Regions from separate parts of the Xenorhabdus bharatensis genome, predicted to be linked through region 1. Evidence: predicted binding sites of a transcription regulator. Region 1 holds the regulator's gene; each other region holds the start of a gene.

Region 1 (11,187 bases):
CTTCACCCTGAACATTTGAAACACCGCTAGTACCCAGAATATCTACGAGACCTGCTTTATTGATGTCCCGATGAATGATCTTGGCACCCAGTTTGATAGCAGAAAGTAATGCGGTCAATTCACCTGTAGCATGAGGAAAGTCGTGCTGTTTTTCGACGATGAATTCGCCTAATGTTTTCATGACGAAGGCCCTGATTTGGTTATGATTTTAAAAGAGTGCAGCACATTTGTGTTGCACTTAAGTGCGGGCAGTTTAGCTAAAGAATAGAATGATTGATAGGCCATTGCATTTCTAATCTATGATTTGATGGTTAGAATAGTGATACACTTCATGATATCGGATAGAAATAAATGCGTATTCATATTCTTGGCATCTGCGGAACTTTCATGGGAGGGCTGGCAATCCTCGCTCGCTCGTTAGGCCACGAAGTTACCGGCTCCGACGCCAATGTGTATCCTCCTATGAGTACTCTGTTGGAAAATCAGGGTATTGAACTGATCCAAGGATACGATCCTTCACAACTCAATCCTGTACCAGATATGGTGATCATCGGTAATGCCATGACGCGGGGTAATCCTTGTGTTGAGGCGGTTTTGGATCGAGGTATTCCTTATACATCCGGTCCGCAGTGGCTGCATGATCATGTTTTGCCGGAGCGTTGGGTTCTGGCGGTTGCAGGAACACATGGCAAAACAACAACAGCGGGAATGCTGGCATGGATTCTGGAAGCCTGCGGTTATAAGCCGGGATTTTTGATCGGCGGCGTACCGGGTAATTTTGAAGTTTCAGCACAACTGGGTGAAAGCCCGTTTTTCGTGATTGAAGCGGATGAGTATGATTGCGCTTTTTTTGACAAGCGTTCAAAGTTTGTCCACTACAGCCCCCGCACGCTCGTTATGAACAATCTTGAATTCGATCATGCCGATATTTTCGAAAATTTGGCGGCGATTCAAAAACAGTTCCATCACCTTGTCAGAGTTGTGCCGGGAATCGGTAAGATCCTTGCTCCTGATCATGACATTAATCTGAAACAGGTTATCGGCATGGGATGTTGGAGTGAATTGGAATATACCGGGGAAACAGGGAGCTGGCAGGCAAAAAAAACGACTCAGGACAGCAGCACTTATCAGGTGTTCCATCATGGTGAGTTGGTCGGTGAAGTTAGCTGGTCATTAGTGGGTGAACATAATATGCAGAATGGCTTGATGGCCATTGCAGCAGCTTACCATGTTGGAGTACAACCTGCGGACGCTTGTCAGGTATTGGGTAACTTTATCAATGCCCGTCGCCGTCTGGAATTAGTGGGTAAGGTGAATGGCGTCACTATTTACGATGATTTTGCTCATCACCCGACAGCAATTCTGGCAACACTGGAAGCATTGAGAAGTAAAGTTGGGGGTATGGCGCGTATTCTTGCTGTGCTGGAACCTCGTTCAAACACCATGAAACTCGGCATGAGCAAAAATGAAATTGCGCCTTCTCTGGGCCGTGCAGATGAAGTATTTCTGTTTCAGCCCGGTAATATTCCGTGGCAAGTTGCTGAAATTGCTGAACAGTGTATTCAACCCGCCCGTTGGTGTTCTGATATAGATGCGTTGGTACGCATGATCGTTGAATCAGCGCAGCCCGGCGATCATATATTGATTATGAGTAATGGCGGTTTTGGTGGTATTCATGAGAAATTACTGATGGCTTTGAACAAGAAGGAACAGGCAGCCTGATTGTTCATGTGAGAGGATCGCAATGATCGGGCGATCCTCTGTCTGGCTAAATAGCGTTTAGCCTATGATTAATTTACAGTTCTTGATCAAACAAATTGAGTATAGCTTCATAGAGCTGTGTTGTTGTAACGGCCTTTGTCGGCGTAGAAAAAACAGTATCATCTCCGGCGATGCTACCCAGGATCCCTTCCGCTTTACCTAATGAATCCAGCAAACGGGCAATCAACTGTGCTGCGCCGGGGCTAGTGCGAATAACCACGACTGAATGGTTATAATCGACATCCAAGACCAGATTTTTTAATGGGCTGGTGGCAGTAGGAACACCTAATTCAGCTGGCAGACAGTAGACCATTTCCATTTTTGCATTGCGGGTTCTGACTGCACCAAATTTTGTCAGCATTCTGGAAACTTTAGATTGGTTAATGTTTTCAAAGCCTTCTTCCTGAAGCGCTGCCACAATCTCGCCCTGAGAACTGAATTTTTCTTCTTTAAGTAATGCTTTGAACGCTTTTACCAAATCTTCCTGTTTCGAAGGAATTCGCATATTTCACCATCGTTGAATCCGTTATGAAGTCAATATTATGCAAAAGAGTGAATTTTTATGCAAGGAAGGGACTGAAAGACCGTGATAGGCTGCATAATTACATGATTGAGCAAGGTAAATATATTGTTAATAAAATGGAATCACTTGCAGTAAAAGAGAATAACAGATTAATTAACTCATTAATTCATAAGATAGCAAGAATAATTCCTAAAAAAGTGCCCGTTATCTCATTAACAGATAAGCATTTTGTCTAAAATAAAGAACTTTGGTGTTCCATCCTCAGGCTATTAGGTAGATAATCTGGCTGTTAACAGATTGTTTTTAATACGTAGTGATGAGTAAGGCAGAAGGCTTATCCCATACCTGTATTGAATAGGGTAAATTAAGCCTCTTAACCAGACAGATTTCAGTTTATTACAGCACTTAATTTTTAAAGGAGTATCAGGATGAAAGTTGCAGTTCTCGGTGCAGCCGGTGGTATTGGTCAGGCACTTGCCCTTCTACTCAAGACCCAGCTTCCTTCAGGTTCAGAACTTTCTTTGTATGACATTGCCCCAGTAACCCCAGGCGTTGCTGCCGATCTGAGCCATATCCCGACAGCCGTGAAGGTCACTGGTTTTGCGGGTGAAGATGCAACTCCAGCACTGGCAGGTGCAGATGTTGTATTGATTTCTGCTGGTGTGGCACGTAAACCTGGTATGGATCGCTCTGATCTATTTAATATTAATGCAGGCATTATCCGTAATCTGGTTCAGCAGATTGCTAAAACATGCCCGAAAGCATTAATCGGAATTATTACTAACCCTGTGAACACGACTGTAGCCATCGCTGCTGAAGTTCTGAAAAAAGAGGGTGTTTACGATAAAAACCGTCTGTTTGGTATAACAACACTGGATATTATCCGCTCTAATACCTTCATTGCTGAACTGAAAGGCAAGAAACCAGAAGAGCTGGAAGTTCCTGTTATTGGTGGTCACTCTGGGGTAACTATTCTGCCATTACTGTCTCAGATCCCGGGTGTGAGCTTCACTGCTGAAGAAATTGAAGCTCTGACAAAACGTATCCAGAATGCTGGTACTGAAGTTGTTGAAGCAAAAGCGGGTGGCGGATCTGCAACTTTGTCTATGGGACAAGCTGCTGCGCGTTTCGGTCTTTCCCTGATCCGTGCTCTGCAGGGTGACAGCAATGTTATCGAATGCAGCTATGTGGAAGGTGATGGCAAACACGCTCGTTTCTTCGCACAACCTATTCGCTTAGGTAAAAATGGTATTGAAGAACGTTTAGATATTGGTCAACTGAGTGAGTTTGAACAAAACGCACTGAATAATATGTTAGACGTTCTGAAAAAAGATATTGAATTAGGCGAAAAATTTATTAATGGTTAATTCAATTAATTCGTAATTTATTAATATACGAATTAACTTAAATATATTAGATAACTAAAACCGCTAACTGAAATACAGTTAGCGGTTTTTCTTTTCAATAATTATATTGATAGCTAATTATTCTTTTTTCTCTCTGACTTTCCTTTCTAATAATTCTCCGGTGTGGGGATCGAAATAGCGGCTGGGCCATATTTCAGACGGATGAATACCTAAATAGTTTGCTATTATCCATTCTCCCTTGGGCCATGGGCGAGAAAGAGTATTCGCCAAAGTTGATGAGCTTAATCCTGATTCACGGGAAACAGCGGCCAGAGTTGTTCCACGTTTACGTAAAGCAGCAATAATATCAGCAGGATGCCAATCCGATTTCATAGAAATCATTTTTTTAATCCTTTCCTATTAAATTTAGAGCCACATTAGTGGTATAACTAAAGCGTTAGAGTGAAATTAATAACGAACATGGATCTGTTATTAAGAAAATAAAATAACATTATTTTTTCTAAAAATATTTCTAATTTTTTCTTAATAACTTCTTTTTTGAACTTGGTTACAAAAATAGAGAAACATTATGAAAAAAGAGTGGTATACGGCAATGGAGTTGACCGGTGTAGGTGAGTTACCTAGATCACCACAAGGAGTGAATGCCAGAGCGAAACGTGAAGAATGGATGAGACAAAAGCGAGCGGGTGTTCAGGGTAGGGCAATTGAATATCACTATTCTTGTTTTCCTGAATCAACATTATCAGCTCTGGAACTTAATGAAATATCGCCTGAATATCAGGTTCAGAAACAAGACCCTCTATCTATTTGGGTAAGTGCATTTAATTTACTCACGGATGAAGAAAAGGAGGTAATTACAGAAGTGATATTAAGAGATGGTATAAGAAGTTTTTTGGAAAAAATTCTAGCTACCTGAGCCAGCTTTTGAAAAGCCAAATTGAAAAACAAAGGGTATAGAATTTGGTTTCCTCTTTACTGCTCCGGTAATAAGCGAGGAGAGAGAGATGAAAAAAGAATGGTATTCTGCAAAGGAACTCATTGGCCTCGCTGGTCTGCCATCATCCCCTCAGGGGGTGAACCTGATGGCAAGACGTGAAGGTTGGGAACAGCGTCGTAAGCGTGGAGTGCAGGGAAAAGCCCTCGAATATCATGTCAACAGCCTGCCTGAAGATGTTCTGAATGTACTGGCCGTGAGTGAAAGCTCGGTTGAGTACTACCGGAACAAACGGCAAGATCCGTTTATGATTTGGGTGGAAGCTTATTATCAACTGACCAAGCCCGAAAGGGAGCGCATGGTTAAGTTCATTTTACGGAAAGGACTAGCCAGTCTTGTACAATACACAGGAATTCAAGAAGTTGAAACCAAAGGCAGTATCTCAGACTGAACAGTCTGAGATACTGATTGCATAAGCTCAGGAAAGTCGCTGTACAGCGATATGGGCAAGCCCCACAAGGGCCGCTTTGTATGGAGACTCATCAAGTACTTGTAACGCTGAAATTGCCTTATCAGCTTCTTCCTCGGCCCGCTGACGGGTGTAATTGAGTGAACCACACTGTTTCATCGTTGTAAGCACAGTATCCAACAAATGGCGGCCATTCCCTTTCTCAATCGCCTCGCGGATCAAGGCTGACTGTTCAGGAGTTCCATGATTCATCGCATGTAAGAGCGGAAGTGTCGGCTTACCTTCATTCAGATCATCCCCGGTATTTTTTCCGAGCGTATTATCATCGGAATCGTAATCTAAAAGATCATCGATCAACTGGAATGCAGTACCAAGATAGCGACCATAATCGCGTAGTGCTGCTTCCTGATCCGGGGTTGCATTGGACAAAATAGCGGAAGAGTGCGAGGCCACTTCAAACAGACGCGCTGTTTTGCTGTAAATGACGCGCATGTAATCATCTTCTGAAATATCCGGATCATTACAATTCATCAACTGCATCACTTCGCCTTCTGCAATGACATTCGTGGCATCGGACATCAGTTTCAGCACGCGCATTGAGTTGAGGTCAGTCATCATTTGAAACGAACGGGTATAGATAAAATCACCGACCAGTACGCTGGCTGCATTGCCATACATGGCATTAGCCGTTGCCCGCCCGCGACGCATATCGGATTCATCTACGACATCATCATGAAGCAGGGTTGCTGTATGAATAAATTCGATCAGTGCAGCAACTTTGATATGTTTCTCTCCCTCATGACCCAGTGCCTTAGCGACCAGAACGGCAATCATAGGGCGAATGCGTTTACCACCGCCGCTAATAATGTAATAGCCAAGCTGGTTGATAAGTGCAACATCGGAATTTAATTGGTTAAGAATGGTTTCATTAACCGCTGCCATATCATCAGCTGTAAGTTTAATTATCGATTCTAAGTTCATGTTTTGGCTTCGGACTCTGATTCAGAGCTGTGCTCATTAATTAGTATATCAATAGATATCACGTTTTATTGATTGTACTTGAAAAACCGTTCAAATAAATGACAATCGAAAAACTCCGATTTTTTCTCATCTGTTCTAATTCTGCACTTGTCTTCCAAACGGTTTTTGCGTAGAATTCGCGCCCTATTGTGAATATTTTATAGCGCGCTCTGGAAAGAATTTTAGGGGGTGCGCGGAAAGCGGAGTTTATATGTACGCGGTTTTCCAAAGTGGTGGTAAACAACACCGAGTAAGCGAAGGTCAGACAATTCGCTTGGAAAAGCTGGACATCGCAACAGGTGAAACTGTTGAGTTTGACCAGGTTCTGATGGTCGCTAATGGCGAAGAAATCCAGATCGGCGCTCCAGTAATCGAAGGCGTTAAAGTTAAAGCTGAAGTTGTTGCACACGGTCGTGGCGAGAAAGTTAAAATCGTTAAGTTTCGTCGTCGTAAACACAGCCGTAAGCAGCAGGGCCACCGTCAGTGGTTCACTGAAGTTAAGATCACTGGCATCGCTTAAGATATTAGGAGAGCAGATAAATGGCACACAAAAAGGCTGGCGGCTCGACTCGTAACGGTCGCGATTCCGAAAGTAAACGTCTGGGTGTAAAACGTTTTGGTGGTGAGTCTGTATTAGCAGGCAGCATCATCGTTCGTCAACGTGGTACTAAATTCCACGCAGGCAACAACGTAGGTTGTGGCCGTGACCACACCCTGTTCGCATTAGCTGACGGAAAAGTTAAATTCGAAGTTAAAGGTCCAAAAAACCGTAAATTTATCAGCATCGTAGCTGAATAAGTTTTTTGAACTTCGATAGAATCGGAAGCCCTGCAATGTGTGTTGCGGGGCTTTTTATATTTTGGATTACGCCATCTCTGGGTACGATCTGCCATCCAGCTTTATAGTGGCTATCCTACGGAGAAAAATGATGAAATTTGTAGATGAAGCCAGAATACTGGTTGCAGCGGGAGATGGTGGCAATGGCTGTGTCAGCTTCCGTCGTGAGAAATATATTCCAAAAGGTGGGCCGGACGGTGGTGACGGCGGTGACGGCGGTGACGTTTACCTGTTGGCAGATGAAAACCTTAATACCCTGATTGACTACCGTTTTGAAAAATCCTTCCGCGCTGAGCGTGGGCAAAATGGTCAGAGCCGCGATTGCACCGGTAAACGTGGTCAGGATATTACCATTAAAGTGCCGGTAGGAACCCGTATCCGCGATATCGCGACAGGAGAGATTCTGGGTGATATGGTGCGTCATGAGCAGCGTCTGATGGTTGCTAAAGGCGGCTTCCACGGGCTGGGTAACACCCGCTTTAAATCCTCAGTGAACCGTGCGCCGCGCCAAAGGACGATGGGAACACCGGGAGAGACTCGTGACCTGATGCTGGAGCTGATGCTGCTGGCTGATGTTGGTATGCTTGGCATGCCGAATGCGGGTAAGTCCACCTTCATTCGAGCGGTTTCGGCAGCCAAACCTAAAGTAGCTGATTATCCATTTACTACGCTGGTACCAAGCCTTGGTGTTGTGCGTATGGATAATGAGCAGAGCTTCGTAGTCGCTGATATCCCGGGTCTGATTGAAGGTGCATCAGAAGGCGCAGGATTAGGTATCCGTTTCCTGAAACATCTGGAGCGTTGCCGTGTTCTGCTGCATCTCATTGATCTTTGCCCGATCGATGAATCTGATCCAGTCGAAAATGCCCGTATTATTATCAACGAGCTGCATAAATACAGTGAGAAACTGGCTGAAAAACCACGTTGGCTGGTATTCAATAAAGTTGATTTGACTGATCCAGAAGAAGCGAAGCTGAAAGCAAAAGAAATCGCGGATGAACTGGGTTGGGAAGGCGACTACTACATGATCTCAGCCGTGAATCGTCAGGGTGTGAAAGAACTCTGCTGGGATATCATGGAATTCATTAAAGTTCAGCCTCGCCAGATGAATGCTGAAGAAGGCACTCAGCCGGAAAAAGTTGAATTCATGTGGGATGACTATCATAAGGAACAGTTGGAGCAGGCATCTGAGACCGATGATCTGGATGATGACTGGGACGAAGAAGATGAAGAAGGCATTGAGTTTATTTATAAACGTTAATCGCTTATTTCAGATGCTTTAATGATGAAAAAGGGTGCTTGTTAAAGCGCCCTTTTTTCTCTCTGGAATTTCTCTTTTATGATTTCCTTATCAATTATTCTGGTATAAGGATTTATATAAATGATGCTCGAAACGAACCAGAGGAGCCCGACGATTCCGTAGGTTTTCTGGGGTAACAGAGTAGGATGAAATAAATTGGACGAAAGCAATCTGCTGCCCACTAGCTGCGGTCATAAAGCCGGCAAGATTATACACTCCTTGCAGTGAACCTGTTTTTGCAAATACCTTACCATCCACACCCGCAGTATGAAGCCCCGGACGATAGGCTAACGTGCCGTCAAAACCTGCTTTAGGCAACATAGAGATCATATCCAACTCATTGTTGTGCTGTGCAATGAATTGCAGGATTTCCATCATTGTTGAAGGGGTAATGAGATCGTGACGTGAAAGACCAGAACCATCAACGATGACCGCATTGCCGATATCAATACCGGCTTTTTGTTTTAGGATTTGGCGGATAGCATCCGAACCGGATCGCCATGTACCGGGAACATTAAAGTAATAATGGCCCAGAGTACGATAAACCGTATCTGCTATCATATTATCTGATTTTTTCAGCATCACCTTGAGCAGGTCAGGTAAAGGTGCAGAATGATTCATTGCCAGCGTTTTTTCGGGCGGCTGAGGAAGTGATTGGCGTCGTAGGTGGCCTTTCAGTTCAATTCCGGCGATGCGTAATTCATTTTTCAGAATAGTTCCAACATAACTTGCCCCATTCTGGACAGCAAATGCCAGCGGCAAGGGTTCGCTGCGCTGCGTCAGGCAGCCAGTCAGGGTATATCGGTTTAATTCGCCTGTGGTCACATCAAGTTCACAGTATTTTGCTTCTGGTGAGCCTTTAGCAAGTGTTTTAACTTCACTGAAGACGTTGACAGGATAAAAAGAGGGCGTGTGAACAATAGCTGGCTCATTAGCCTGTTCTGCGCTATAGAGTAGGACAGAAAAGCAGTTTTTATCGACAATGGCAGCTCCGGGCGGCGCGCTGAAACATTGGGTCATATCATTCCATACCCAGCCCGGCGCTTTATCGTGGCTGGAAAAAATAGAAATGTCGATGATGAGATCGCCGTTAATCTGCTGTATACCGGATTGTTTCAGCTTTTCTACCATATTGCGTAGTTGCGTACGCGTCAGTGATGGATCGCCGACAAAACGGGCAATAAGGTGACCTTTTAATATGCCATCTTCAATATTGGCATTACTCTCCAGAGTTGTGACAAAACGGAAATCTTTGCCAAGCTGTAATAAGGCAGCCAATGCTGTCACTATTTTCTGAGTACTGGCCGGTAATGCCAGTTGTTGCCCGCGATAATCAATAATAGGTGCTTTTTCACCGACTTTTTGGGCGATAAATGAAACATTGGCCCCTGCTGGCAAATATTCAATATTCTTCTCAATTGAAGAAGCATTTGCACTAAAAACGCTCAGGCTCAAACTGAGCATACAAGCTATTTTGCTGGTAACTTTTAAAAGAGCCATAGGTCTCGCATATAAATGTGGGTGTATTTCAATAAAATTTGTATTAATAATACTAAGACGCAATCTAGGAAAAAGTAAACGATGATCCATCACCAACTCTACGTTAAAATGATAGATTAGCAGGTAGAATGTGTATGTGAACTATCAGACTATTCTGTAGTTTACGCCCCTTTTATTGTCTGGAAGCTCGCCTGATAGGGTGTGCTCATTGTGTTGCAATATATTGCAATCTACTGTTATTGCAAAAATAAGTTGTTCTTTTGCAAAAATCAGGAAGATGTTGTCTGGGCTTAGGATTGATTTAGAGGTTTAATAAATGAAACAAATTCCGATGACGGTACGTGGCGCGGATAAGTTGCGCGAAGAATTAGAACATTTGAAAAATGTACGTCGCCCTCAAATTATTGCTGCAATCGCTGAGGCACGTGAACACGGTGATTTGAAAGAAAATGCCGAATACCATGCTGCCCGTGAGCAACAGGGGTTTTGTGAAGGCCGTATTCAAGAAATTGAAGCTAAACTTTCTAATGCGCAGGTGATAGATATCACGAAGATGACCAACAATGGCCGCGTGATTTTTGGTGCGACGGTAACGGTGCTGAATGTTGATTCTGATGAAGAACAGACTTACCGCATTGTGGGTGACGATGAAGCGAATATCAAAGAAAATCTGCTTTCGGTGAATTCACCTATTGCCCGTGGCTTAATTGGCAAAGAAGTGGATGATGTCGCTGTGATTGAAACACCCGGCGGTAAAGTGGAATATGAAGTTCTGAACGTCGATTACGTTTGATATTTAGCTTAAAAGTTAAGTTTTCCTTCCCACACAATGGTGCGGGAAGGAGAATGGCAAGTGGTCATAATACCGGTAATGATAATGAAAAGGCCCGATGAGGTCTTTTTTTGTCATGATAAAATGGCACTTTTGTATAAAGATATCGAGATTATTTCGGTAAACTAATCTTACGCTCTTCAGAAGGGCGATAGAGAACTAGCATTTTACCAATAATTTGCACATTATATGCACCAGTTTCACGAACAATAGCTTCCGCGATCAAAGTTTTGATTTCACGGTCTTCGCCTGCAACTTTGACTTTGATAAGCTCGTGATGCGAAAGGGTTTGTTCGATTTCGGCCAATACGCCTTCAGTCAGTCCGTTGTTACCGATCATAACAACAGGCTTTAATGAATGAGCGAGACTTTTCAGGTATTGCACTTGTTTCTTGTTAAGAGTCATCGTTTTTTTGCTTAGTTGGGATTGAAAACGACCTATTCTACCGCCATCTCTTATCTATCACCATAAGTGTGTGGTGTGGTTTGATAAGAGAGTGAAAAAAATAAGACTCTCTGTTAGTAACAGTTGGAAAGAACAATGGCCAATAAAAAACGCTCAGCAAGCTCAAGTCGCTGGTTACAAGAACATTTTAGTGATAAATATGTTCTTAAGGCGCAGAAAAAAGGGCTTCGCTCCCGCG
Region 2 (11,187 bases), on a different contig from region 1:
ATAACGTCCGCTGATATGCGTTGCGATAAACTGTTTTACCTTGGCATCACGCGCCAGTGTTGCCGCCTGTTTAGTGGTGGAATGACCACGCTCATTGGCTTTTGCGGCAAACGCATGTTCCAGCGTGATTTCATGTACCATGACATCAACATTAGCCGCGAGTGTCAGGGCTTCCGGCGTGGGTTCGGTATCCCCGAAAATCGCTAATGATTTGCCACGAATTGGGGCTCCCAGATAATCTTTACCGGAAATTGTCCGCCCATCCTCCAATGTGACCGTACCGCCTTGTTTTAGGGTTTGCATCCACGGGCCACGGGGAATTCCATCCTGATCCAGCTTCTGTGCATCTAGAGTACCGAGCCTGTCATGTTCTTCAATCCGATAGCCATAACATTCCACACGGTGATTCAGGGGATAAGCGGTGACTTTCATTGTGCCGTCATCAAAAAGTAATCCGGGTTGTACTTCAATAATTTCGAGGGGATAGGTCAGAAAGGAGCTGCTTAGTTGCAATGTGGTTTCCACAAACTGGCGTATCCCTTTTGGCCCGTATAGTGTTAATGGATCGGTGGAGCCGCCCATTGATCGGCTGCATAGTAAGCCGGGCAGACCAAAGATATGATCCCCATGCAAATGAGTGATAAAAATCTTTTCCAGTTTGGAGATTTTAATCGGAGAGTGAAGGATCTGGTGCTGTGTTCCTTCACCACAGTCAAACATCCACAGTGCGCTGCGGATCTCCTGTAAGTCGAGAATAAGGCTGGTGACATTGCGTTCTTTAGTCGGGACACCCGCGCTGGTCCCCAGAAATTTTAGTTCCATATCGTTTTCTCCTAATTTTGCTGAATATTTTCCCAGTCTAAGCCGAATCGGGCGAGATATTTACGTAATCTATCGGCATCATTGGGTTGTTTCTTTTGTTGGCGGGAAACAGCGAAGAGCTTACGACCGGCCTCGGATAAACTGGCAGATCCCCGGCAAACGTTGATAACGGTTTCTAATTGCTGGCGATCAAATAGATCAATTTCTGCTAAATGATCCGGTAGTAGGGAGGAACTATTTTCTCCTCGCCAGTGTTGTCTGAGGCGGATGATTTCTTCTTCTGCCAAGTGCTGATTGATGCGGCCATTTTCAGCAAACGTTGCCATGCGGGTGACTGATGCACTTAATTCACGGAAGTTTCCCCGCCACTTGGCCTGTTCTGAGCAGGCAAAACGCAGGTAAATCTGCCGGGCTTCTTTATCAAAACGAACCTGTGTTTGCTGTATTTGTGCATAGCGGGCCAGTTCATAGTCGATATTTGGTTCAATATCTTCACGACGCTGAGCCAGTCCGGGTAACTGATAAGTCCACATATTAATACGGGCATATAAATCTTCACGGAATTTTCCCTGAGTAACCCTATCCCGCAGATCCCGGTGAGTGCCGGCAATTAACTGAAAGTTGCTGTAAACTTCCCTATCAGCGCCATACGGCAGAAAGTTTTTTTCTTCAATCGCCTTCAATAACATCGCTTGTTCATCAAGTCCTAACTCGGCCACTTCATCCAGAAATAAAATACCACCATCGGCTTCGCGTAATAGGCCGGTTCGCTGCTGTATTGCCCCTGTAAATGCCCCTTTGACGTGTCCAAACAGTGTAGACATGGCATTATCACCGCGCAATGTTGCACAGTTTACTTCGACAAAACGCCCTTTAAGCAGATGGCGTGATTGGCGGAGTTGATAGATACGCCGAGCCAGAAAGGATTTGCCGGCTCCGGTTGGCCCGGTCAACAGGATCGGTGCGGAAGAGCGCAGCGCAACACGCTCAATCTGTTCTATCAGGTGGTTAAAGCTGGCATTGCGCGTAGCGATGCCGGATTTCAGGAACGCCACTTGCTCTTGTTGTTCACGCAGAAAGCGGCTGGTTAGCGTGGTATAGCGACTGAGATCTAAATCGATAACAGTATAGACTCCTTCAGGATGACTATCGCGGTCGCCATTTCTGGGAGATGTTTGAATCAACTGAGCTGGCAGATAACGGGCTTCAGTCAGCAAAAACCAGCAAATCTGGGCAACGTGAGTACCTGTCGTGATATGTACCAGATACTCTTCATTCTCAATATCGAAAGGATAGCGAACCGCAAAATCAAGCAGGGCGGTATAAACTTCTTCAAAATCCCATGGATCATTAATCTGAACTTCTTGCAGAATAACCCGGGTCTGTGGGGAGGTTTCTTCAATATCTTCTTTAACCCTTTGTGCCAGACTGTAGTTATCTGCCTGATAGAGTAATTCCAGCCTGTCAATTGGCAGCTCAGGCTGCTGGCATAGCCCAATAGTAGGACGCCATTTTGTCCAGCGATTCGCTTTTTTCCCACGTCTATCTAATGTTGTTCCTAAAACCCCAATAGCAACTCTGCGTTTCATCCTTGCCTCTGTTATTGATTATCTAAATTTATAAAAAACGATATAAAAAGATAAGAAAATCAAATGACAAAAACAATCATTGAAAATAGGGAAAAATAAAAAACTTTAATTTTCATTATGATAATAAATATTTTTGCCTATTTTCAAAGTTGGCACGGGATTGGCAATAACTATAAGCGTCAACATGCTGGAATTGCATGGGTTCTGAACCCAGCCGGTACATCAGTAATGGCATGAGGCCATTTCACTGTATGTATTCCGCCAGCGAGGGACGTTTAGCGAATAATACAGGGTTACATTGGGTTCGAGTCCCAAGTTCGCACCATATAAGGGATATGGTCTTTTACTCTCCAAGTAAAACACAAAATAAAATATAGAAGTGAAAACCCCTGTGACTGCCACTTGAGAGTCACCGCTTTGAAAACCCGGTAGATGATGCTGGGTTAAGGGCAGAATACTGAGCTGCTGCTGTCTGAGTACCGATGTATTTCCCCCTTGGCTTCGCCCTGATGCCCAGTTTTCAGAGTGCAGGGAATGAAAAGGAAAAATAACTATGATGAAGAAAATAAAAATATTGCAGGGACAAATTGGTTTACTGGCAAAAGAAGGTGAGTACTTACGGGTTTTAACCGCAGGTGAATATCGTTTTAGCGATTGGTTTAACAAATTGCAATTGACGACTTTTAACCTTAGTGGTGGCGCAATAGAAGCAAAATTGGCAGAGCATTTGCGCCAGTATCATGCCGATTGGGTCGAACAGTATTGTGATGACATCCAGCTGGCTGAAGATGAGATGGGGCTATTGTATGAGTATGATTTACTGAATGAAATTATACCATCTGCAACTCGCCGCCTATATTGGAAAAATAGTGGGTTACGCCGGTGTGAAATCCGTAAAACGACGGAACAGGAAATTTCACCTGAATTAGTCTCCCTGTTGCACGCTGCAAAAACCCATAAACGCACTGTGAAAGGGTTGGATAATATCCTGATTGCACAGATCCCAGTATGGCAGGTCGGCATTTTGAAAATTGATGGCACTGTACAGGAGCTGTTACAGCCAGGTCTGTATGGATATTGGCGTGTTGGCTATGACATCTCTGTGGAAATTGTCGATACCCGTTCACAAGCTAAGGTTGAAGACAATCTGGCAGAACATCTACGTCAGCAGCATAGCGATTGGGTCGATGAATTTTGTGATGGTATTGAAATTGCCGATGATGAAATGGGGTTGCTATACGAGCATGCTGTGTTGGTCGAAATTCTGCCTCCGGCAACCCGTAGTTTGCAGTGGAAGAATGGAAATCCCCGCCGCATAGAGGTACTGAAATCCTCTGAGCTGGAAGCTGATGCTGAATTGGTTTCACTATTAATGTCTGCTATGGCGCGAAAACGCAGTGTGAAAGGCTCAGATAGTGTATTGATTACTCAAATCCCGGCTTGGCATGTAGGGGTTTTGAAGGTTGATGGAATTGCACAGGAATTATTACAGCCGGGATTAAAAGGTTATTGGCGTGTCGGGCATGATGTGTTTGTTGAAATTGTTGATACCCGGTTACAGGTACTGGAAATCAGCGGTCAGGAGATACTGACCCGTGACAAGGTAAATCTGCGCATTAACTTATCCGCTAACTGGCGTTATCAGGATGTTCTGATGGCATATGAACAACTCAGTGATCCAGTTTCATATCTGTACCGAGAGTTGCAATTTGCTTTGCGTGAAATAGTAGGCACGCGCTCACTGGATGAATTGTTGGAGAATAAGCAGGTTATTGATGATCTGGTTGGTGAAAAGATCCAGCAAATTGCCCGGCGTTTTGGGTTGGAAGTGGCATCACTTGGTGTGAAAGACATTATTTTGCCCGGCGATATGAAGACTATTCTGTCGCAGGTTGTGGAAGCAGAAAAGTCTGCACAGGCGAATGTTATTCGTCGTCGGGAAGAAACTGCAGCAACCCGATCGCTTCTGAATACCGCAAAAGTGATGGAAAACAATCCGATTGCCTTACGCTTGAAAGAATTGGAGACACTGGAAAGTATTGCGGAACGTATTAATCAGATCTCAGTGTATGGCGGTTTAGATCAAGTATTAAACGGATTGGTACAAATTAAAGGAGAACAAAAATGACGATAACTGAAATGAAAACCAACGCTTATAACTTATTGACTCAGGATAATGGTGCTCCGGTAAAAATGTGGACGAATGGGGTGCCCGTTGATCCAAAAGCGATTACTCAATTACAAAATACGGCCAAGATGCCTTTTGTATTTAAGCACTTGGCAGTGATGCCGGATGTGCATGTCGGTAAAGGTTCTACTATTGGGAGTGTAATCCCGACTCGTGGCGCTATTATCCCGGCAGCCGTTGGGGTGGATATTGGCTGCGGAATGATTGCTGTGCGTACTTCATTGGTGGCATCGGATTTACCGGATAATTTGCTGAATATCCGCCATGCTATTGAAGCTGCTGTACCACATGGTCGTACTGTGAACCGCGGCGGGCGGGATAAAGGTTCCTGGAATAAGGTGCCGGAAATGGTGGATCAACATTGGGCAACGTTGGCTGATCGCTTTAAACATATCACCGATAAATACCCGAAACTGCTGAACACCAATAACCGTCAGCACTTGGGAACGTTGGGAACAGGGAACCATTTTATTGAGCTGTGCCTTGATGAAGCGGATCGCGTTTGGGTAATGCTGCATAGCGGTTCCCGTGGAGTAGGAAATGCCATTGGTAATCTGTTTATTACACTGGCGCAGAAAGATATGCAGCAACATATCGCTAACTTGCCTGATCGTGATTTAGCGTATTTTGAGGAAGGAAATCGTTACTTCGATGATTATATGGAAGCAGTGGACTGGGCACAGGACTTTGCGCGCCAGAATAGGGAAGTGATGATGCATCGTGTACTTGAGGCGTTATCACGCGAGATACCAAAACCGTTCACAACACAGCAGGAAGCGGTGAATTGCCATCATAACTATGTACAGCGTGAGCAGCACTATGGTGAAGAGGTTTTGGTAACCCGTAAGGGAGCAGTATCCGCCCGTAAAGGCCAGATGGGGATCATTCCGGGTTCGATGGGGGCAAAAAGTTATATTGTCCGAGGGCTTGGAAACGAAGAGAGTTTTTGCTCATGTAGCCACGGCGCTGGGCGTGTAATGAGCCGTACTGAAGCGAAAAAACGCTTTACAGTGAATGATCAGAAACAAGCGACTGCGCATGTGGAATGCCGAAAAGATAGTGATGTCATCGACGAGATCCCGATGGCGTATAAAGATATTGATGCAGTAATGGCTGCCCAATCTGCATTGGTGGAAATCGTGCATACTTTACGTCAGGTAGTTTGTGTAAAAGGTTAGAAAAATCGCAGTAGGAAAAAAGAAAATGGAAAGGGAAGCAGAAATCGTCAGCCCGGAAATGCGGGCTCGTATTAAAAGAGAGCTGTATAAAATCGAACAGAAGTATGGTGTGCGGATACTGTATGCCTGTGAGTCTGGCAGCCGAGGATGGGGCTTTGCATCACCGGACAGTGATTATGATGTGCGATTTATTTATGTTCACCCCGTGGACTGGTATCTCAAAGTGGAAGCCGGGCGGGATGTGATTGAACAGCCGATATGTGATGAACTGGATATCAGTGGCTGGGAATTGCGTAAGGCTTTAAAACTGTTGAAGCAGGCAAACCCCACTTTAATGGAATGGCTGGATTCTCCCGTCATCTATTATGCAGATGCGGCTGCGACGAATGGACTGAAAGCGATGGTGCCGCATTTCTTTTCGGATATTAAAGCGCGTTATCACTACCTTTCAATGGCGAAGAAAAACTTCAGGGGTTATTTGCAGGGTGAGCAAGTGCGGCTAAAAAAATACTTTTACGTATTGCGTCCGTTACTGGCTGTACGTTGGATTGAGATGGGTAAAGGTACTCCCCCTATAGATTTTGAAACGCTGGTGGCTGGTACAGTTTATGATCCTCAATTGAAAGCAGAAATTGCAGATTTACTGCGAATTAAACGCACTGTAAATGAAGCAGAATATGGCGCGCGTAAACCGAAAATTCACGCTTTTATTGAATCAGAACTGGATGAAACATTAGTGCGTTGTGAACTTCAGGGTCATCGTGAACGCAGTCAGGATCTACTTGATAGTTATCTGAAGCGTTGGGTAATGAAGAATAGATAAAAAACGCCGATTACTGAGGGAAAATATGGATCATATCGATACTAAAATCAGCAAATTTTTAAGTTACGTATTGCGTCATCAGCCTGAATCTATTGGCTTAACACTGGATAGTGAAGGCTGGGCGGATATCAGTACGTTGGTTAAATGTGCTATGAAGCAGGGAAAGCGGCTGAATTACGCGATGATTGAGAAAATTGTTGCGACCAACGATAAAAAACGCTTTGCTATTTCGGAAGATCGGAAACGTATCAGGGCTGTACAGGGGCACTCAGCCAAACGGGTAGATATCGCTTATCTGGAAAAGAGACCTCCGGCCGTTTTATATCACGGTACAGCAACCCGCTTTCTGGATTCTATATTTAAACAAGGGCTGGTGGCGGGAAATCGCCATTATGTGCATTTATCGGCAGATGAAGTGACCGCGATTAAGGTGGGTCAACGACACGGCAAAGTTGCTGTTCTAAAGATTGATGCTCAATTAATGTATGAGCAGGAAATTAAATTTCATCAGGCAGAAAACGGTGTCTGGTTGACTAAGGCGGTTCCTGTCGCATATATCAGTATGAAGTAACATCATAATTAAACATGTTTATGCACACTTAACTCTGGAGATAAAAATGACAGTTTTGGATTCTCTATTGGCATTTATGGTTGCTGCTACATTATTAACATTAACGCCTGGTCTGGATACGGCTTTAGTTTTAAGAACTGCTGCGGCGGAAGGTGGGAAAAAAGCCTTTCAGGCCGCGCTTGGGGTTGATGCCGGATGTTTTATATGGGGAGCGATGGTGGCATTTGGTTTGGGTGCATTAATTGCTGTGTCTGAACTGGCATTCAATATTCTGAAATGGTGTGGTGCGCTGTATTTATGTTGGTTGGGTCTCCAGATGATCCTGCGTCCTAATTCCGATCTTGGGGGGGATAGTACTTCTTCGGTTAAAACGTCGAACTGGTTTATCAGGGGTATGTTGGGAAATGTGCTGAATCCAAAGGTAGGTGTGTTTTATGTCTCTTTCTTGCCTCAGTTTATTCCTCAGGGGCATTCACCCATGATCTGGACATTTGGCTTAGTTGCTATTCATGTCGCACTGGGTACGATATGGTCACTGATTCTGATTTTTGCCACACGTCCGCTTTCCCATGTGTTAAAGCGTACGAATGTCATTAAGTGGATGAATCGGGCGACGGGAGGATTATTTCTGTTTTTTGCGGTTAATCTGGCGTTAAGCCGGCGGTGAGTGATGGAGAATAGTGGCTTGTTTCAGCGAAAAAGACAAGCGGTGCTTAAGTGCACCGCATAATACTTTAATCATAAATCCAGCTCCTGTACTAATGTAGCCACCATAACAGCCTTAATCGTATGCATACGGTTTTCTGCCTGATCAAAAACAATGCTGTATTCTGATTCAAACACATCATTCGTCACTTCCAGACCTCCTGATAAGTTGAATTCTTCCGCAAGCTGTTTACCAAGAATAGTTTCTTCATCATGAAAAGCCGGCAGGCAATGCAGGAATTTCACATTTGGATTTCCCGTTAGTTTCACGAGATCCATATTGACCTGATAAGGCGTTAATAATTCAATACGCTCCTGCCAGACATTTTTAGGTTCACCCATGGAGACCCAGACATCGGTATAAAGGAAATCGGCTGCCTGTACGCCCGTCGCGATATCTTCCGTCAGGGTGATTTTTCCACCTGTTTTCGTTGCCTGTTTTTGGCATTCATTCACTAATTGAGCATCTGGCCAGCAGGTTTTTGGTGCAACCAGACGTAAATCCAACCCCGTCAATGCCGCAGCTTCCAACAAGGTATTACCCATGTTGTTACGGGCATCGCCCAGATAGGCCAGTTTGATTTCAGTTAATGGCTTTCTACAGTGTTCCTGCATCGTCAGTAAATCTGCCAGTAGCTGAGTCGGATGAAACTCATCCGTCAGCCCATTCCAGACGGGAACACCAGCATATTTTGCGAGTGTATCGACTATTGCCTGCCCATAGCCACGGTACTGAATACCATCATACAAACGCCCAAGAACCCTTGCTGTATCACTGATCGACTCCTTATGCCCAATCTGGCTGCCGCTGGGGCCTAAATAGGTGACATTAGCCCCTTGATCATGTGCTGCAACTTCAAATGCACAGCGTGTGCGAGTGGAGTCTTTCTCAAAAATCAGGGCGATATTCTTTCCTGCCAGTAAGGGCATTTCTTTACCTGATTTTTTATTCGCTTTTAATTTCGTTGCTAAGGATAAGAAAAACGCAATCTCTTTAGGGTTGTAATCAAGTAATCTCAGGAAGTGGCGCTGAAAAAATGGATTCATATGGCATTTTCTCCATAGGGCAAAATTGAATTAATATGCACTATATATCGATAAAAAATCTTATTGCAAGCGCTATATACACAATGGATTTCAAGATGTGTCGCGGCAGCAGATGAAGTGTGTATTGAAGATTTAAGGATAGCCAAGAGAATCGTGACCCGGCGCTTAAGGCCTGTACTTTTGGTTTAACAGCATGGGATAGCTATATCCTTTGCAAAGAAAAGATGGGAGAATGCGGAACAGGATAGCCAACTGACAGAGGGGATTGGCATGGCAGACCCACATGCACTGGAAGAACAGCGCGAAGAAACTCGCTTGATCATCGAAGAGTTATTGGAAGATGGCAGTGATCCTGATGCGCTTTATATCATTGAACACCATTTTTCAGCGGACGACTTTGACCGTCTGGAGAAAGCCGCAGTTGAAGCATTTAAACTTGGTTATGAAGTGACAGATGCAGAAGAGCTGGAAACAGAAGATAGCGTTATTTTGATGTGTTGTGACGTAGTCAGTGAGAGCCGCCTGGAAGCTGATCTGATTATCGCTCAGGTTGAGCAATTGATGGATTTGGCTGAAAAAATGGGTGTGAATTATGATGGTTGGGGAACTTATTTTGAAGACCCTGATGCGTCAGATGATGACGATGATGTAGGTGATCTCTTCCCGGAAGAAGATGAACACAGATTACACTGAGTTTTTCTATCGCATTTGCCCCACGGTTCACGCGGGGCATATTATTATCGTTTTACAGCATCTTAACCATTCTGACCTCACAATCACTGTGCCCAGTATTGCCTAATGGCGCATCAAGGTAACTGAACCCCAGCTTTTCATACAGAGCGATGGCGGCTTTCAGGTTTTCTGTCGTTTCTAAATAACAGCGAGTGAAACCCTGTTCCACCCCGAATTCCAGTGATTGTTTTACGATTTGTCTGGCAACACCCTTGCCCCGTAATACTGACGAAAGATACATTTTTTGCAGTTCACAGGTATCACTATCACCTCCTGACAGCGGAGCAACGCCACCACCTCCAACAACTTTCCCCGCCATTTCAACAACCCAGTATGCACTGCGGGGCTGGCTGTAAACTTCGTACAGAGTATCCAGAATTGGGTCAGCAACGGCGAAGCCTTTGTCAGCGGTTAAACCGTGCTCGGCGGATACCTCGCGAATAATGGTGGCAATATTAGGGTTATCTTGTTGGGTAATAGGGCGGATGATGTAGTCGGATGTTGTATTTTTGACCATTGTTCCCTCGTTATGTATTTTGATTTTTTTGGTACTGGATGACAGGCTTGACTAAGCGCTTTGGGTAATAGCATGAATTGAATATATCCTGAAATCAACTGTATATAAAAGGATTTAATTTTATTTTCTCAACCTATTTAAAATTTTTTATGGCAAAATAGCAGAATTAAAAATTAGACACTATAATAAAGAATTATGGTCACGAAAATATAGAACTTCACTGGTTCTTTCTGGTTTTTATTTTAGCTTAATTATTATTTTTATTTAATTGTCATAAAATGTATTTTTGTTCCCTGTGTGCATCTTTCATGTGATGTAATTACTTTGAAAATAATGAGACGCAATTCATTTTAATATCATATCAAATTTTTCGGAATGATTAATTAACATGGAAAATTTAATTTTATTTATTGTTTTTATATATTTTTAATTTTTTTCGCATGGCTGGAGTCATTTTGCACAATAAAATTGATGGTTTAATGATGGTTATTTAAATTTTCTCCAAAGCTGAAAGTTTATGTGGAATGTATTACAAACTCGGATGATCAGGAGAATGAACTGATAGTACTATTATGGGCTGGATGGGATATTTGGTAATGTAGGAGAAACTATAATGAATCTAATAAAGAAAATATTTATTTTAATATTCATGGTATCGTCGTTTCCGCCATTTTCTGCCATAGCAGATAATAAAACGCTATCTGATAGTGATCCCAAAAACTTTGTTGTCGGTTTATTTTTTGATGAAAATGGTGATACCTACAATCCTCTAGTAGGGTATGGCAGTGTACTACGATATACACTGTCTGATCCAAATTTATCAATACAGTATACACACCATGATGATGTTGAAAATATTCCGATTGCACCACTTATGCAACGCGCTGCAGTATATTGGAGTCGTGTGACAGCACCACATTTCACTGTTAGGGAAAGGAGAGAAGGAGAATCTGCAAATTTCATTTTGCAAACGATGCTACCTGTTATGCTAGATAGTAGTAATGCAGACCTTTAT
Region 3 (11,187 bases), on a different contig from region 1:
TACACCCATACACAAACCTAACAGGGAATAAATACCATTTGGCATTTTCAGGCGTCTGCTTTCATAAACAACAAAGAAAATTAACACGATAGCTGAAACAACGACATCAGCCACAAAGAAGCGAGAGGCATCATTTCCCAATAAAAGCTGTATAAACAAAGACACGTTTAAACCGTTTTCGGCTAAAAACAAGAAAACAAAATACCAAGGGATTACCGCACCTAAAATAGTCAAAACTAAGTAAAATCGTTTCATGATTTAAATCCTTAATTGCTTATTTAAGTTAAATAATTCCATTAACACAACATGCTAATATTAAAAACATTTAATATATTAGATGAAAAACACTAATAGGTAAATTAAAAACGCACCAAACAAAGATATAATTCTTTAAACAAAGATATCACTATTTTTTAAATAATTTAGAATAAGGCTAAAATTAAATATTTTTAACTAATAAATAATTATTATATACATTGGATTTCAAGATGCATCGCGCGGCAAGGGAGACCATCCTAAAGAGCATAACCGTATATTTATAAAAACGGTGGCGGTGGTGAACGAGCGCAGCCAACAAATAGGCAACTTGAAAGACGAAGTGTATAGTGTGAATTAGTTTTCCCAATAAGGATAAAAATATGCCCTTCTTTCCTCCATTCAGAACACAATTTAATCGAGGCGACTTGATATACGGATTAACAAATATCAGATATAAATATCTTAACAAAGAACCATTTGAAACCGCTCGTATCTGTAATATAAATAATAGTTATCCACCCGTAGTTATTGATAAATATTTAACACCAATAGATAGAATTTATATGCAGGAAAAGATGGATGAATATGATAGAAGAACTCAACAAAATGATTGGGACGGTTACGACAAAGAAGAATTCAAAAAGCAGGTAAATTACTTCGACTTTTCCTTTAAATATGCCGACAAAAATAATAAAAATTATAGCATGTATGAAAATGATTTCTTTGGATTTATTGAAAATCACAATAAATACAAAACCGCTCTTAATGAAGAGTTAGAATATGATAAAAACACTATGGGAAGAAAATGTAAAGGAGGTTTGTTATGGGTAACTTTGAGTGGAAATCAATTAACCAACAGTATGCATATCCATTTCATACTTGATGATATAAATATGGATACAGTCGTTAATAAACGTGATGATAATATAACAGGAAAAGAGTTAAGGTGGCTTTACCGGAATAGAAAATCCCCTTATGTAGCTACAAAGGTACAATTTTGGTGCGCTGATAACCCCACTCTTCCACCCTGGGAAACTGAAGAAGCGATATGGGAAAATTATATACCCGGGGAGGGCTATTCTGGAACGTTTTCTCAGTTATTTAATATTTGATGATATCATCTCTATTTTTTGAGGAAATATTTCACCTTGTGCCAATTCAGCCCCATACTTAAAGTAGGCTTTAATCCGCGAAAAACATTTAATATATTATTTGAACAACACTAATAGGTAAATTAAAAATACGTCAACCAAAGAGATACATCTTTAAGCAAGGTATTATTCTTGCTTAGATAATTTAGAATAAAGTTAGAATAAAACAATGTAGTTAATAATTATTAGCATGAATTTATTTTCGAAATAAGGATAAAATATGCCATTTTCAAAGCCTTTTAGAGACATTTTTTGTCATGGTGATTTAATATATGGTTTAACTGACCAGAGAAATAATTATATTAATCACCCCAAATTTGAAATAGCCAAAGTTAATTTTTGCGAACAACGTTATCCGCCTGTGGTTATAGATAATTATCTATTGCCTATAGATAAACAAATCATCACTGAATTTATGATAATTTATAACACAAGGGTTAAGGAAAATGACTGGGAAAACGCCGATGAAAAAGAATATTATCGCGAAAAAATGGAGAATTACTACAGCAGAGTTGAATATATTAAAAAACCGGAATATAAAGAATACGAAACTTCTTTTTGGGATCATCTGAAAGAACACTATAAATATCGTACGACTCTCGATGAAAATTCAAACATGAAAGCTAACTTAAATTTGGGAAGAAAATGTAAAGGAGGACTATCATGGGTAAGCATGAGTAATAGTGATTTAACCCGCAATATGCATATCCATTTCATACTTGATGATATAAATATGGATAGAGTCGTTAATAAACGTGATTATAATATAACAGGAAAAGAGTTAAGATGGCTTTACCGGAATAGACACGAGATTAGAGTAGCTCAACAGGTGCAATTTTGGAAAGACGGAACTCCCACTTCTCCACCTTGGGAAACTGAAGAAGCGCTATGGGAAAATTATAGATATATGGAGAACTATTCTGGAGAATTTTCCCAGTTATTTAATACCCTATAATGTTATCTCTATTTTTTCGGGGAATATTTCACCTTCGTGCCAATTCAGCCCCATTCTTAAAGTAGGCTTTAATTCCCGAAAAAATAGACTCCGCTATTTGCTGCTGAAATTTCGCAGTACGTAGCTTTTTTTCTTCTTCCGGATTACTGATAAAAGCCATTTTACCAAGGGATTACCGTACCTAACATAGTCAAAACTAAGTAAAATCTCGTCATGATTGAAATCCTGAAACGTTTTATTTAAGTTAAGTCATTACACCAACGAAATATACTGATACTTATTAAAATACAACATAATATATCAATCTAACTTCAAAATGCAGGTTTGTCATGGTTGATAATCATTTATAAAATAATACAAAAAAAATACATTTCATTAACAAACCATTGCTATAGTTAGCTGTCTTCAAACCATTAAAGAATGAAGGTCGCAATATGCCATTTTCAAAGCCTTTTAGAGATATTTTTCACCAAGATGACATCATTTATGGTTTAAGTAATCAGAGAGCTATATATGTTTATAATAAAAATATTGATTCCTTTAAACTTGCCAAAACTCGCTTCGTTAACAACGATTGTCCACCAATAATTATTGATGATTATTTAATTCCCGTGGAGAAAAAGCGTTTTATATACCTTTTCATAATAGTGAGAGTATCAGCATGCGGTGTTCCTTACCCCGCGTGTCACGCGGGGTAAGGAGTACTCCTATCATTTTGAAAAGTTATTTAACAATTTTGTTAATCATTATAACAGAAAGACTAACTGGAAAAGTCCCGAAGAAAAAGCCGCTTATGCTAAAAGAGCAAACAATTACCGTACCCAGTTAGAGAAAACACAATTAGATGAATATAAGAAATATGAAAATGATTTCTTTAATCACTTGAAAAATCATAGTAAATATCACACTGTACTTGAAGAAAGCCCAGTATGTAGTGATCTAACTGTGGGCAGAAAATCTAAAGGCGGATTGTCGTGGATAAGCAGTGTCAGTAATAGTGGATTAACTTGCAATATGCATGTTCACTTTATACTGGACGAGATAGATATGGAACGCGTGGTTTACAAACGTGACAAATATGTAACAGGAAAAGAATTAAGGTGGCTATTCAGAAATAGACATAACGCTAACGTAGCTGAAAAAATACAATTCTGGCAAAATTATGCTCCTGTTTACCCTCCTTGGGAGACTGAAAAGGCGCTATGGGAAAATTATAGATATATGGAGAACTATTCTGGAGAATTTTCCCAGTTATTTAATACCCTATAATGTTATCTCTATTTTTTTGGGGAACATTTCACCTTCGTGCCAATTCAGCCCCATTCTTAAAGTAGGTTTTAATTCCCGAAAAAATAGACTCCGCTATTTGCTGCTGAAATTTCGCAGTACGTAGCTTTTTTTCTTCTTCCGGATTACTGATAAAGGCCGTTTCAACCAGAATGGACGGTATTTCCGGTGCTTTTAATACGGCAAACCCAGCCTGATCGACACTGTTTTTATGCAGCTTATTCACTTTCCCCATTCGTTTCAGGACTTCATCCCCGAATTTCAGACTGTCATTGATCGTTGCGGTCTGAACCAGATCCAGCATCGTATGATCCAGATACTTGTCACCACTTTTACTGACCCCACCAATCAGATCAGCCTCATTTTGGGTCTGAGCCAGAAAACGGGCCATATTACTGGTTGCCCCTTTAGTCGACAGCGCAAATACAGAAGATCCCCGAATCGTACGATTAGTAAAAGCATCCGCATGGATGGAGACAAACAGATCTGCCTGCATCTTACGTGCTTTTGCGACTCTGACAGTCAATGGAATAAAAACGTCTTCATTGCGGGTCATATACACTTTCATCCCCGGCTGACGTTTAATGAGAGCCTGTAAGCGACGGGCAATTTGTAAAACAACATCTTTCTCACGGGTTTTATGCTTCCCGATAGCGCCCGGATCTTCACCGCCGTGCCCCGGATCAAGCATTATCACAATCGGCCTGTCTTTTCCTGCCTTGCCTGCTTTTTTTCTCTTTGCCGGCATATGCTTTTCGAGATTCCCGCTGTTGTACTCTTCTAACAGAGCCAGTAACGGATCATCATCAACTTTCGCAGCTTTTGGATAGAGATCCAGCACCAGACGATGTTTAAATTCCGCAATCGGTGGCAAAGTAAAAATATGTGGCGAAACAGGTTGTTTAATTTCAAATACCAGACGCACCGTTTTGGGATCAAATTGCCCGGCCCGTATCAGTTTCAGATAAGGGTCACTTTTCTGAATCTTCGCGCCCATACTACTAAGCACACTATTAAGCTGAACCCCTTGCAAATCAATAACAATGCGGTTTGGATTCACAAGTGAAAACTGACGGTATTTAAGAGGAATATTAGACTCCAGCGTCACGCGGGTATAACTTGATGCCGGCCAGATACGGACAGCAATCACTTTTGATGCAGCTGCATGCCCTACGGGGCTGATACTTAATAGCCACAGAGCCGCTGCACCTTTCAGTAAACGACGACGCGAAGAATTATGGTCTGAATGACTCATTATTTATTCCATTTAAAACAATCAAACAGTAACTTTTGTTAAAAAGCAAAAGACAGTCAGGTGGGAAACTCTAATTAATTACAACCAAACTGTCATCAAAAAAAGCATTTCCTGTTCCTTCAATAGCTTAATACTCATAGAAATAATAGTATTCTTTTAATCCGTACTCACTCTTGCCATTTTCCCTTTAATGAATAAAAATATAAAAAATACGAATAAAAATGCAATAAAGGGGAGCTTCATGAAAGAAAGTAGTACCGAATTGGTCGAAATCTTCCGGCATTCGGTTCCGTATATCAATGCACATCGCAACAAAACTTTTGTCATTATGCTGGGTGGTGAAGCTATCGCTCATGAAAACTTTCCGAATATCGTCAATGACATCGGTTTGCTGCACAGTCTCGGCATTCGTCTGGTTGTCGTGTACGGTGCCCGCCCGCAAATCGATCAAAATCTCAAAGAACATCACTGCCAGCCGGTTTATCACAAGTACACCCGGGTAACCGATGCCCGAACACTGGATTTGGTTAAACAGGCCGCAGGCTTGCTACAACTTGATATTACCGCACGGCTTTCTATGAGCCTCAGTAATACACCATTACAGGGCGCACATATTAATGTCGTGAGCGGCAATTTTATTATTGCTCAGCCTTTAGGCATTGATGACGGCATCGACTATTACCACAGCGGACGAATTCGCCGAATTGATGATGAAGCCATCAATCAGCAGTTAGATAATAACTCCATTGTACTTATTGGGCCGGTTGCGGTTTCCGTTACCGGTGAAAGTTTTAATCTGACAACGGAAGAAATTGCTGCACAACTGGCAATTAAACTGAAAGCCGAAAAACTGATAGGGTTCTGTTCATCACAGGGTGTCACTGATGCTGAGGGGCATACCTTATCAGAAATGTTCCCCAATGAAGGAGAAACACGGCTGAATAATCTGGAAAACGCCGGTGATTACTCCTCCGGGACAGTACGTTTCCTGCGTGGAGCCATTAAAGCCTGCCGCCGTGGCGTTCGGCGCAGTCATCTGCTCAGTTATCAAGAGAATGGCTCACTCATTCAGGAATTGTTCTCCCGCGAAGGCATCGGCACCCAGATTGTCATGGAGCGATCCGAACAGATCCGCCGGGCGAATATCAATGATATTGGTGGCATCCTTGAGTTGATCCGCCCACTGGAGCAGAAGGGGATTCTGGTTCGCCGTTCACGTGAACAACTGGAAATGGAAATCGATAAATTTACCCTGATAGAACTCGATAATATCACTATCGCCTGTGCAGCACTCTATTCCTATCCTGAAGAGAAAATCGGCGAAATGGCCTGTGTTGCTGTACATCCGGATTATCAGAACTCTGCACGCGGTGAAGTTTTATTGGATGCAATGATGAATCAGGCTCGGCAGACCGGGTTGGAAAAATTATTTGTTCTGACCACGCAAAGTATTCACTGGTTTCAGGAGAAAGGCTTTGAGCCCGCAGAAATTACGATGTTACCTGTGGAAAAACAGGCGCTGTACAATTACCAGCGCCGCTCCAAGATCCTGATGTTAAACCTGAAAGTGCATTAAAGAATAGGTTAGGCTTTAAACCATTCGGCCAGCCCACTCCGCCTTTGAGTGGGTGTCGCTACCGCTTTAACCAGAACAGCTTTATGCGCATAAATAGTCAGTTTTTCACGGGCGCGGGTCAACGCTGTATAAACCAGCTCCCGGCTGACAACAGGGGAAAACTGGGTCGGCAGCACTAATGCCGTGTGCTCAAACTCAGAACCCTGCGATTTATGTACTGTCATTACATATGCCGTTTCATGCAGAGGCAATCGACTTGGCTGAAAAGGTTTTATCTGCCCGTCCGATAACTGAAAATAAGCTTTCAGCTCGTTATCCTGATCCTTAAGCATAATGCCGATATCCCCGTTAAACAGCCCCAATGTGCTGTCATTACGTAGGATCATAATCGGCCGACCGACATAGCCCCGGTTTTCTTTTTCTACGTATTCTTTTTTACTGTAGCTGTGCCGATTCCCTGAATATCTCGGTAAAACAACCATCCCTTTACTGTGCAATAATTGTTCTACTCTCTGGTTCAACCCACTGACACCAAATGGCCCATCCCTTAATGCACTGAGTAATCTGAAACGGTTAAACTCTGTCAGAATCTCCTTTTCAGGTGCCCTTTCTTTCACCAGAGTCAAATAACGTTGATAACCTTCAGCAGTTTCAATCAGTAACCGCTGATAATCTTCATCATCAGCCAAAGTATTGAAGTAGACATCAGACAAAGGTTGTTTCAGTACCGTGGAAACACGCCTGCTATTTCCCTGATTGACCGCTGAGGCCAGTTGCCCGATACCGGATGCGGAATTAAAGCGATAACTTTTACGCAGCAGGCATAAGCTATCACGTACTGCCAGCTCAGCATCTTCCGGCTCATACTCTGAATATGACGCTAACTGGCAGCCGGTTAACCGGGACAACTGTGCTGCACGTGCCACACTATACCCCTGTTCAGCAAATCGACAGATATCCCCTAAAACCGCTCCCGCTTCCACGGATGCCAACTGATCCTTATCACCCAGAAAAATGACTTTCGCTTTTGCTGGCAAGGCTTCAATCAGACGGGCCATCATCGGTAAATCCACCATAGAAGCTTCATCTATGATCAGAATATCCAGAGAAAGCGGATTACCCCGATGGTAACGAAGTTTCTGGCTTTCCGGCTGTGCTCCCAATAAACGATGAATGGTTTGCGCCTGATCTGGGATGCTGCGGCGCTGTTCATCTGTCAAAGCAAGCTTACTCACTGCTTCGCTGAGCGATTCCGTCAATCTGGCCGCCGCTTTCCCCGTCGGAGCGGCTAGCTGAATACTTAACTGCCGCCCCTCATTCAGCTTAATCAACGCAGCCAGTAATTTTGCTACCGTCGTTGTTTTCCCGGTTCCGGGGCCGCCGGAGATAACAGAGATACGGCTGGTCACAGCAACCGCAGCGGCCACTTTCTGCCAGTCAATTTCTTCTTCAACAGCCAGATCTTTATCAATAACACCAAATAACTCATCTAAGATGCGACGTAACTGTTTTTCATCAATATCATCCGCTAATGCCACATCAGCAAAAAATGCCGCTACCTGACATTCACTCTGCCACATACGCTGTAGGTAAAGGCGATAATCAGAAAGCCCGCGCCGGGAAAGTATGATCGGTGTAGGAAATTGCCCGTCTCCGATGGCGGGACTGGCCTGCAATGCAGAAATAATCTGTTGCCGGGAAGGTTCTCCAGCCAAAGACCAGAGTGATGCCACCAGCTCGGGATTGCGCCCTTCAAATAAATGTTCAGGCGTAACACGTTCTAAAGGCAGGCAAACATGACCAGCCCCCGCTTCCGCACTCAAATAGGCGGTAATTAATAACAGCAATGGGTTTTCATCTTCAACCATCGCATAGGCAAACTGCACATCCAATGGACGCAGTAGTTTCTGGGCTACTGCCTGCTGCAATAATGACATCATGACATTCATATAACTGCACTCATACCTTCTCTTCCTCACCAGCCGCGCTGAAAAGCGCATCCAGTTCATCAACAAACTCAACCGGCGGCAGATAGCGATAAATACCATGCCCCGGATTATTATTATCGATGCCACGCAGAAAAAGGTATATCACTCCACCAAAATGCTGCCGATAATCATAGTTCCCCAGCCGGTGACGCAGATAACGATGCAGGGCCAGTGTATAGAGCTGATACTGCAAATCATACCGATGCTCTATCATGGCAGTGGCCATTGCTTCCTGAGTATATGAACCGCTGCTTTCTCCCAGCCAGTTTGATTTATAATCCACCACATAAAACTTACCCTGCCAGCAAAACACCAAATCAATAAACCCTTTCAACATGCCTTTCACCTGATGAAAAGATAATGGTGTGCACTGTGCTGACAATGGATCATAACGATGGGTCACCGCATCCAGCGCGTTGGAATGCAGTAACTGATCAACAGGCAGATAAAACTGCATCTCATTTTGTTGATGATGGCGCGGAATATCTGCAAGGCGCATACCCTGCTCATTCAGTTCTGCCGTCTGAACATCCGTCATCCATTGTTGCAAAACCGGTGCCCAGCTTTCATCAAACCCTGCTGTTGACAGTTTCTCTTCCAGCCAAAGCTGTTCCGGCCGGGAGCTGAAATCCAGATCTTCCAGAATAGAATGCAGAAAAGTACCTGCGGTTGCACCACGGGGAAAAGTATGTGGTGTCATCAGCAATGATGGCTCGGCCTGTTTTTCACCGCTGGCATCAATATCCAGTTTCGGTGCAATGGATTGCACAATCACTTCCACCGATTCACCGAATGCGCTGGTATGACGCTGGGAAGATGAATGTGCAGACGCGTTTTGTAAGCCGGAGTAACTGGTCACTCTCCAGTCATCCCGGATGAAACGCCGGAATTTTCTGGCAACCAGAGACAACGTGTTTTCCCTTTGAGGATCCCACTGTTCATCTCCGAAGTTTTCTATCTGTGTCACCTGAATATTGTCATCCTGAAGTTCATCTAAGCTATGCAGTAATAATTCAGCATTGCCTTTTTGCCCTTTCTGCACCAAATAACCAAGAGCAGAAAAGTGCAAATCTGTATCTCCGGTTTTTTTCCTATTGCCGACAATCAGCGGTGCGATACCAACACTACAGTGATATACCGAGCGTGTCAGAGCCACATAAAGCAGACGTAAATCTTCAGCCAAACGCTCTTCATCTGCTAATTCCAGTTTCTCACTATCCTGAAACATACTGAAATGGGTATCAAAATTCTGACGGTCATGATAAATAGCCTGCTCCTGCTTCCTGAAACTGCAAATAAAAGGCAGCCAGACCAACGGGTACTCCAACCCCTTTGATTTATGAATAGTGCAAATCTGCACCAGATGTTTATCACTTTCCAACCGCATTTGCTGGCTTTCTAACTGTGGGTCAGGACGGGAAATCTGTTGTGCCAGCCAGCGCACTACTGCGTGTTCACTATCCAGTTGTAACGATTCTTCCTGCAACAGCTCACCGATGTGCATGACATCAGTCAGACGACGCTCACCTTCATAGCCTGCCAGCAGGTTTTCTGCAATCTGATATTTCCCCATGACAGCCCGCAACATCGGCAGAACACCCCGAGAACGCCACAACCGCGCGTAACCATCAAACTCATCCACCAGCTTATCCCATGTCGTTTCGTCATGGTTCAGCTCATCGATCTGACGGGCACTCAGACCGAATAAACTACTGGCTAATGCACTTCTCAGTACACGTTCTTTTTCCGGTGCTAACACCGCCTGTAACAGCCAGAGCAAATCTTTCGCTTCCGGCGTATCAAACACGCTTTCACGATTGGAAAGAAAGACCGACTGGATTTGCAATTCATTCAATTCATCACGGATTAGGGCTGCTTCACGGCGATTGCGCACCAGTACTGTAATATCCGCCGCAGTAACCGGGCGGCTCGTTTCATTTTGTTGCAAGCAGGCATCACCGTTTTGCCCTGCCTGCAACCAGTCTCTGATTTGGGCTGCGCACAGTTTTGCCATTCCCTTTTCATATTCACCTTTTGAAACGCCTTCTACAGACTGAAGCCAAAATTGTAAGGCCGTCTGTTCCTGACCATTAAACAGGAATTTCAGGTTATGATTTTTTTCTGCGGAATTGACATGAATAAACGGGATCTGGTCAAACAAAAACGGCTTCTCAGTATGAGAAAACAGCGTATTGACGGCCTGCACCATCGGTGCGGAAGAACGCCAGTTAGTTTCCAGCGTGTAATGCGCACTGACCTGAGAACGCGCCCGGATATAAGTGAAAATATCCGCGCCACGAAATGCATAAATAGCTTGTTTTGGGTCGCCAATGAACAACAGGCCATTTTCCGCCTGATGACGATAGATAGCCTGAAAGATCCGGTATTGTTGCGGATCGGTATCCTGAAACTCATCAATCATAGCAACGGGATAGCGCTGCCTGATCGTCTCCGCCAACTGCTCTCCTCCTTCCCGTTTCAGAGCAATATCTAATCGCGTCAGAAGGTCATCAAACCCCATATACCCACGCATCAGCTTTTCCTGATTAACGGACTGGCGTATTTCAACAATCGCTTTAGAGAGGATGATATCGCGCAGAGTCAGCGGTTGCTGATATAAATCATCAATAGCAGTAAATACGGAATGATAAGGAACCTCGCCCTTTTTGGTCTTTTCCTCCAGTCTTGACTGGCAGAATTTATCCAGTTCCTTAGGA

What was found. Region 1 encodes ArgR, which controls arginine synthesis, uptake and breakdown. Its sites were predicted from a motif close to ANTGAATAAAAATACANT; they were not measured.
Region 2: argF (ornithine carbamoyltransferase) is a predicted target of ArgR. The motif match lies at 8,948-8,965, and genes of this name have one in related genera.
Region 3: argA (amino-acid N-acetyltransferase) is a predicted target of ArgR. The motif match lies at 5,096-5,113, and genes of this name have one in related genera.

The regions. Positions count from the first base shown of each region.
Region 1 covers NZ_JBBMXG010000011.1:47,081-58,267, reverse strand. The annotation lists gene fbp (class 1 fructose-bisphosphatase) at 1-181, opposite strand, end outside; gene mpl (UDP-N-acetylmuramate:L-alanyl-gamma-D-glutamyl-meso-diaminopimelate ligase) at 352-1,722, shown strand; gene argR (transcriptional regulator ArgR) at 1,796-2,266, opposite strand; gene mdh (malate dehydrogenase) at 2,713-3,651, shown strand; gene AAC855_RS12000 (helix-turn-helix domain-containing protein) at 3,769-4,032, opposite strand; gene AAC855_RS11995 (DNA-binding protein) at 4,220-4,567, shown strand; gene AAC855_RS11990 (DNA-binding protein) at 4,656-5,036, shown strand; gene ispB (octaprenyl diphosphate synthase) at 5,064-6,035, opposite strand; gene rplU (50S ribosomal protein L21) at 6,286-6,594, shown strand; gene rpmA (50S ribosomal protein L27) at 6,615-6,872, shown strand; gene cgtA (Obg family GTPase CgtA) at 7,003-8,172, shown strand; gene dacB (serine-type D-Ala-D-Ala carboxypeptidase) at 8,263-9,711, opposite strand; gene greA (transcription elongation factor GreA) at 10,028-10,504, shown strand; gene yhbY (ribosome assembly RNA-binding protein YhbY) at 10,656-10,949, opposite strand; gene rlmE (23S rRNA (uridine(2552)-2'-O)-methyltransferase RlmE) at 11,085-11,187, shown strand, end outside.
Region 2 covers NZ_JBBMXG010000006.1:201,519-212,705, reverse strand. The annotation lists gene rnz (ribonuclease Z) at 1-822, opposite strand, end outside; gene rtcR (RNA repair transcriptional activator RtcR) at 834-2,411, opposite strand; gene AAC855_RS08230 (slipin family protein) at 3,508-4,539, shown strand; gene AAC855_RS08225 (RtcB family protein) at 4,551-5,777, shown strand; gene AAC855_RS08220 (nucleotidyltransferase domain-containing protein) at 5,803-6,600, shown strand; gene AAC855_RS08215 (RNA 2'-phosphotransferase) at 6,626-7,171, shown strand; gene AAC855_RS08210 (LysE family translocator) at 7,218-7,838, shown strand; gene argF (ornithine carbamoyltransferase) at 7,910-8,923, opposite strand; gene rraB (ribonuclease E inhibitor RraB) at 9,194-9,616, shown strand; gene AAC855_RS08195 (GNAT family N-acetyltransferase) at 9,669-10,172, opposite strand; gene AAC855_RS08190 (zinc metalloprotease) at 10,786-11,187, shown strand, end outside.
Region 3 covers NZ_JBBMXG010000006.1:64,173-75,359, forward strand. The annotation lists gene AAC855_RS07585 (DUF2834 domain-containing protein) at 1-255, opposite strand, end outside; gene AAC855_RS07590 (hypothetical protein) at 639-1,370, shown strand; gene AAC855_RS07595 (hypothetical protein) at 1,630-2,364, shown strand; partial or broken gene AAC855_RS07600 (N-acetylmuramoyl-L-alanine amidase) at 2,393-2,533, opposite strand; gene AAC855_RS07605 (hypothetical protein) at 3,031-3,633, shown strand; gene amiC (N-acetylmuramoyl-L-alanine amidase AmiC) at 3,662-4,906, opposite strand; gene argA (amino-acid N-acetyltransferase) at 5,148-6,482, shown strand; gene recD (exodeoxyribonuclease V subunit alpha) at 6,491-8,422, opposite strand; gene recB (exodeoxyribonuclease V subunit beta) at 8,442-11,187, opposite strand, start outside.